DNA from 2 places in the Microbacterium sp. NPDC091676 genome. Region 1 is predicted to be linked to the other one. Evidence: riboswitches for the same ligand, from Rfam matches in the RefSeq annotation. Region 1 holds a riboswitch; the other holds the start of a gene.

Region 1 (3,394 bases):
TCCGCGACGCCGACCTCATCCTCGTGATGGAGCACGGCGACATCGTGGAGAAGGGCACGCACGACGAGCTCATCGCCGCGCAGGGCGCGTACTGGCGGCTGTACCAGTCGCAGTTCGAGCAGGCCGCGACCGACCTCGACGCGGAAGCGGCCCTGACCGGGTCGTCTCCGGTCGTGGTGACCGGAGACGCCGACGCCGAGGCCCGCGTGGAGGAGCAGGCGGCGGACGCCGTGGCGGGTGCCGCCGTCGGTGCCCAGCTCCCCGGGGCGGAGGCCGCCGCGGCGCAGGCGCTCCTCGACGACGGGGCGGACGGCTCGACGCCGCGCCCCTGATCGGCATCGCCCTGACGCCCCGCTCCGGACTCGGAGCGGGGCGTCAGTCGTCAGGAGCGGTCCGCGGCGATGCCGAACAGTTCGAGGGGATGGGTGAGGCGCCACCACGGGCTGGGGCCCTCCACGTCCTCGGCGAGCACGAGCGCGGTCTCGGTCGTGTCGACGGGGCCGGTCGTGGTGAGGGTTCCGACGTCGCCGTCCGCCTCGCGCTGCTCGCCGAGATCGAACACGGCCGACGCGGTCGCGCTCGCCCCGTTCCACAGCACCACCTCCGCGTCCTCGCCGGTCACGACGTCGACCTCCTCGCCCCAGATGGTACGGACGCGCCCGACCACCGTCCCGGCGGGAACGGCGGGGCCCTGCGCCTGCAGCGCGGCCTCGGTCTGCGCGAACAGCGCGCGCGTGAGGGCGAGACGCGCCTCGTCGTCCTCCTGGTTCAGCGCCGCGGCGTAGAGGCGGACGGTCGAGTCCCCGATGGAGACGTCCTTCGCGGTCAGCAGGTTCCACCCGACCAGCGTCCCGGTCTTGATGCCGACGACCCCGGGATCGGCGAGCATGCCGTTGGTGTTCTCGACCGTGCCGGCCCCCGGAAGCTCGACCGACCGGGTGCCCACGATCTCCGCGAACACGGGGTTCTGCATCGCGAGCTCGCCGAGAGCCACGAGGGCCTCCGGGGTGGCGACGTTGCGCGCGTCGAATCCGGACGGCGTGACCACGGTGATCCCGGAGAGCCCGCGCTCGCCGAGCCACACCTCGGCGGCGGCCGCGAACTCCCGATCGGAGCCCCAGATCTCCGCCGCGAGCCGATCGATGTAGTTGTTGGCCGAACCGAGCAGGGTGCCCTGCAGGAGCTGGTACTCGGTGAGCACCCCGCCCACGGGCACGTCCAGCGCGGACTGATTCGAGATCCGGTAGTCCCAGTAACGGATGCTGTCGGCGTAGGTGAAGGAGAACTCGGGCCCCTGCTCCCCGGGGGCGAGGGGAAGGCGATCCAGCACCATGAGCGTGCTGACGACCTTGGTGATGCTCGCGATGCTGACCGGGGCGGTCGTGGACGCCGTCGTGGTCATCCCGGCGATGCCCACGGCACCGTCTCCCACCTCCGGCCAGGCGAGCGCGGCCGTGGGGGCGGCCACCGGGGTGAACTCCACGGCCTGGACGGTGGGGGCGACCTCGTGCAGCGGCCAGAGCAGCGTGCTCCCGGCATAGGAGGCGACGAGCCCGGCGAGGATCGCGAGCGGGACGAGCAGCCCGGGGCCGGCGATCGCAGGACGCAGCGTCGCATCGCGCAGCAGACCCGGGGTGGCCTCGGCTGCCGGGGTGGCGTCGAACTCCGGCGTCGACGAGCCGGCCTCGACCACGCCGGTGTCGACCCAGGTCAGCGCGGTCGCCGGTGTGGAGGCGTCGGCCCACGCGACGGTCTCCGTCGTGGGCGCGGGCACCGCGTCGACGGTCTGCGAGGACGCGGGAACGGAGTCTTCGGGCCGCGCGTCGACGCCGACGCCGCCGGACGCCTCTTCAGGGGGATCGGAAGCGGTCACTCGCTTACGGTACCGAATGCCGCCAGGAATCCGCCGTGCGCGGCTCGGGACGCGCGGGCGGAAGACGCTAGGATCGACAGCACAACCACGGGAGTCCGGCGAGCCGGGCTGAGAGGGAGCGAATCGCGCTTCGACCGTCGAACCTGATCTGGGTCATGCCAGCGCAGGGAGGAGTTCACATGAGTACGTCCACGTCCACATCCTCGTCCACGAAGACGACCGGCGCTCCGGCGCGCAGCTATCTGCGGTGGCGCATCGTCGACATCGTCGTCGCCAGCGTGCTCGGCGTCGCCGCCGGCCTGATCTTCCTGGCCTGGAACGTCGGGTACCTCGGCCCCAAGGCCCTGCTCGAGCCGCTGCTCCCCGGGCTCCAGGGGCTCCTGGACGGACCGTGGCTGTTCGCCGGAGTGCTCGGCGGCCTCATCATCCGCAAGGCCGGTGCGGCGATCTACGTCGAACTGCTGGCCGCCGTCGTCTCGGCGCTCATCGGCAACCAGTGGGGTGGCTTCCTCACGCTCGAGGCGGGTCTCGTGCAGGGCCTCGGTGCCGAGCTGGTCTTCCTGCTGTTCTTCTACCGTCGCTGGTCGCTGCCCGTCGCGATCCTCGCCGGTGCCGGCGCTGCGCTCGCGGGAGGCATCAACAACCTCATCCTCTGGTACGCCGGCTCCGGTCCCGCGTTCACCGTGATCTACCTCGTGAGCACCGTGATCTCCGGCGCCGTCATCGCCGGTGCCCTGTCGTGGGTGCTCGCGCGCGGCATCGCGGCGACCGGGGCGCTGGACCGCTTCGGCTCCGGGCGCGAGGCGCGCGTGCGCGTCTGATGGCGGCGCAGGTCGCTCCCGCCGTCGTCGAGGCGCGCGGCTGGGGCTGGCGGCATGCGAGCCGCCGGGCCTGGGCGCTGCGCGACCTCTCGTTCCGCATCGAGCCCGGCGAGCGGGTGCTCGTGCTCGGGGCCTCCGGGGCGGGCAAGTCGACCCTGCTGCACGGTCTCGCGGGCGTGCTCGGCGGCGAGGAGGAGGGCGAGAGCGCGGGGGAGCTCCTCGTCGACGACGCTCCGGCTGTGGCGACCCGCGGGCGCGCCGGACTCGTCCTCCAGGACCCCGATTCCCAGGTGATCCTCGCGCGCGCAGGCGACGACGTCGCGTTCGGGTGCGAGAACCTCGGCGTGCCGCGTGCGGAGATCTGGCCGCGTGTCGAGGCGGCGCTCGCTGCCGTCGGGCTCGAGGTGCCGCTCGATCATCCGACCAAGGCGCTGTCGGGCGGCCAGAAGCAGCGCCTCGCCCTCGCCGGCATGCTCGCGATGCGCCCCGGCCTCGTCCTCCTGGACGAGCCGACGGCGAACCTCGATCCGGACGGGGTGCGCGAGGTCAGGGAGGCGGTGGAGCGGATGCTCGCCGCGCACCCCGCCACCCTCGTGGTCGTGGAGCATCGGCTCGAGGTGTGGTTGCCGCTCCTCACCCGGGTCATCGTGCTCGGTGCCGGCGGGGTGGTCGCGGACGGCCCTCCCGCCGCGGTGCTCGG
Region 2 (3,394 bases), on a different contig from region 1:
CGACGTCCGCGAGCATGCCGATCTTCACGGCGTCGATGCGGATGTCCTCGCCGACGGCCTCGAGCTGCGCCCGCAGGAACTCCGCGGGAGGGACGTGCACGGCGCGGACGCCCTGCGTGTTCTGGGCGGTCAGGGCCGTGAGGGCGGCCATGCCGTAGCCCCCGTGCGCGGCGATCGCCTTGAGGTCGGCCTGGATGCCCGCGCCGCCGGACGGATCGCTGCCGGCGATGCTGAGCACATGCGGCACCGCCCGCCCCAGCCACCGCCGACGGAACGCCGCGGCGGCGGCCCGGGGATCCTCTGCCGCGCACAGCGCCGAGACCACCGCGATCCCGGCGGCACCGGCCTCGCGCAGCGCCGCCGTGTCGTCGAGGTCCACCCCGCCGATGGCGACGCAGGGCAGCGCACTGCGCGCGGCGAACGCGGCGAAGCCGTCGATGCCGAGCGGGTCCGGATGGTCGGGCTTCGTGCGCGTGGGGCGGATCACGCCGACCCCGAGGTAGTCGACCGTGCCGGGCGGCAGCGCCGTCACGGCATCGAGATGGGCAGGGGTGTTCGCCGTGAGCCCGATCAGCGCCTCCGGGCCGAGGAGCTCGCGCGCGCGGAGCACCGAGGCATCCGCCTGGCCGAGGTGCACCCCCTCCACCCTGGCACCGCGGCGACGGGCCTCGACGGCCGCATCGAGGCGATCGTTCACGACGAGCAGCGCGCGACCGTCGATGGCCGCGGACAGGGCGAGGAGTTGCACGACGGTCTCCTCGTCCGTCGCCTCCTTGTCGCGGAGCTGCACGATGCGGACCCCACCCGCCACGGCCTCGCGGACGGTCTCGACCACCCCGCGAGGGCCGCACAGCGACCGATCGGTGACGAGGTAGAGGGACAGGTCGACGGTCATCGGGCCTCCTCGACGCGGGCGCGGGCACGGAGGTCCCCCGGAGTCACGGCGGACAGGGCGTCGAGCAGTCCGACGGCGAAGCTGCCCGGTCCGCGCGAGACGCCCGCCGCCTGCTCCGCCGCGACCGTGTAGACGAGGGTCGCCGCGGCCACCGCCGTCAGCGCGTCGGTCGCGGAACCGCGGGCCGCCCCGAGGAAGGCCGCCATCACCGCGCCCAACGCGCAGCCGCCGCCGGTCACCCGCGTGAGCAGCTCGTGCCCGTTCGCGATGCGGATCACCCGCTCCCCGTCGGTGAGGAGATCGACCGGGCCGGAGACGGCGACCACGGAACCGTGCCGGTCGGCGAGCTCCCGCGCCGCCGCTGCCGCCGCCTCGGTCCCGTCCGTCGCGTCGACACCGCGGCCGCCGCTGCTGTGTCCGGCCAGCGCGAGGATCTCCGACGCGTTGCCGCGGATCGCGGTGGGGCGCAGCGCGACCAGCTCGTGGGCCAGGGCCGTCCGCACCGGGAGGGTGCCGATCGCGACGGGATCGAGCACCCACGGCGTGCCGGCGGCGTGCGCTCCCGCCACCGCCTCCCTGCTCGCCTCCCGCTGCTCCGGGGTCGGCGTCCCGAGATTGATGAGGAGCCCCGAGGCGGCAGCGGCGAACGGCTCGGCCTCGCCGACGATGTCGACCATGGCCGGCGCCGCCCCGAGCGCCAGCAGCACGTTGGCGGTGAACCCCGTCACGACGGCGTTCGTGATGCAGTGCGTCAACGGCGGCGTAGCCTTGACCTCCTCCCGCAGCCTTCCCGCCGTGGCGGCGAGGTCGAGGACGGATTGCGGACGCACAGGATCGCTCATGGGCGACATCCCTTCGCTAGTACGAACTAGATCAGGTTCGACGGGTGTGATCTCAGCCGCGGATGCGGCACCCCGTGTCACTGCCTCGCAGTCTAGCGAGCGAGGGCGTCGAGCAGCGCCCGCTCCTCCGTCCGCGTGAGGCCGGCGCGGCGCTCCCGGTCCACGCCCCGTTCGCGCTCGTCCGCCACGACGCGCTCCACCGTCTCGTCGAGGGGGCGGAGCGTGCCTCCGCTGCGGCGATACCGCGCATTCGAGCGGGTCATGAATCCGCTCATCTCGGGTGGCAGCCACAGCGGCAGCGACCGCGGTCCCGCCCAGTACGCGACGCCTTCCGCGACGAGACGGTCCTCGGTGCCGACGACGAGCGGCCCCGTGTGCCCGGTGGCCGCGCGCACGGTCCGCAACACGTCGTCGAGCTCGCGCACGTCGCCGATCGCGTTCACGGCACCGGTGACGGTGGCGGCCATGACGAAGGCGGCGACATCCTCGACGTCGATGACCTGCGCTGTGCGCCCTTCCAGCGGCGGGAGCAGCACCGGCTCGTCCAACGCCCGGAGGAACGCCGCCGCCCAGTAGCCGAAGCGATCGCTGGGGTCGCCGTCGCCGACGATGAGGCCGGGGCGGACGAGGAGTGCGCGGTCGCCGACGCCCGCCTGCACGGCATCCTCCGCCGCGACCTTCTGCCGCGCGTAGTCGTCGTCCTCACCGGCCTGCGCCGCCGGGTGCCGCGGTGCCGACTCGTCGGTCCCCACCGTGTCGTCGTCGCGGTACACCGACATCGACGAGACGTACGTCCACCGAGCGGCACGGTCGCCGAGCGCACGGACCGCCCCGGAGACGTGATCGGCGCGGGAGGAGACGTCGACGACGTGGTCCCAATCGGTGCGCGAGACGACGTCGTAGGCGGCCTCCTCATCCCGGTCCGCCAGCACGAGGGTCGCCCCCGGCGGCGCCGGGCGTCCGCCGCGGGCCAGGCAGGTCACGGTCGCCCCTGCCCCGAGCGCCTGCGCGGCGATGCGTCCCGACAGCCATCCGGTTCCCCCGAGGATCAGCACATCCGTCATGTGCCCATGTCACCAGGATCGACGACTCGGGGGAAGGGCCTCCGCTCAGAGCGGAGCGGCAGGACAGGCCGTCACGGGAGTACAGGCCGTCACGCGAGGACAGGCCTTCACGTGGGCCCAGGCCCTCACGCGAACACAGGTCATCACGCGAGCACAGGCGACCGGCACTGCTGTCGCCTGATGCCGCGCGAACGCCTGATGCCGCGCTGCCTCGGCGCCGTCGCGGAGGGCGGCCTCGAGGCGGTCAGGGGACGACGATGTCGTCGAGTCCGTCCAACACCGGGATCGTCCACGACGGGTCCGGTCGCCAGTCGATCCACTCCCGATCGAACGGCCAGTCGCCGGCATGGAAAGACGCGATGGCCGCGACCGCGTGCCGCTCGATCTGCGCAGCCTGCGCGGCGGTCAGCCGTCCCTGGTCGACGGCGGCGACCAGCTCGTCCTCGTCCTTCATCGCCACGCGCCCGTCCTGTGCGATCTCGACGTCGAGGATGTGATCGGAGGTGTAGGTGGCACTGTCGGTGCGCAGGTGCGCGTTCTCGAGGTTGACGTACCAGCCGGCGAAGTCCCACGTCGTCCCGGTGGCCGCGCTC

What was found. Region 1 has a riboswitch for thiamine pyrophosphate ahead of ACIQID_RS12240 (ECF transporter S component). Riboswitches for the same ligand answer to the same signal wherever they lie in the genome.
Region 2: linked by a shared signal. The riboswitch ahead of thiM (hydroxyethylthiazole kinase) and the one ahead of ACIQID_RS12240 (ECF transporter S component) in region 1 are both predicted to bind thiamine pyrophosphate.

The regions. Positions count from the first base shown of each region.
Region 1 is NZ_JBIVTI010000001.1:2,515,654-2,519,047, forward strand. It holds gene ACIQID_RS12230 (ABC transporter ATP-binding protein) at 1-332, shown strand, start outside; gene ACIQID_RS12235 (D-alanyl-D-alanine carboxypeptidase) at 383-1,873, opposite strand; TPP riboswitch at 1,951-2,060, shown strand; gene ACIQID_RS12240 (ECF transporter S component) at 2,053-2,694, shown strand; gene ACIQID_RS12245 (ABC transporter ATP-binding protein) at 2,694-3,394, shown strand, end outside.
Region 2 is NZ_JBIVTI010000002.1:14,297-17,690, forward strand. It holds gene ACIQID_RS13130 (bifunctional hydroxymethylpyrimidine kinase/phosphomethylpyrimidine kinase) at 1-895, opposite strand, end outside; gene thiM (hydroxyethylthiazole kinase) at 892-1,737, opposite strand; TPP riboswitch at 1,729-1,822, opposite strand; gene ACIQID_RS13140 (NAD-dependent epimerase/dehydratase family protein) at 1,830-2,801, opposite strand; gene ACIQID_RS13145 (DUF402 domain-containing protein) at 3,046-3,394, opposite strand, start outside.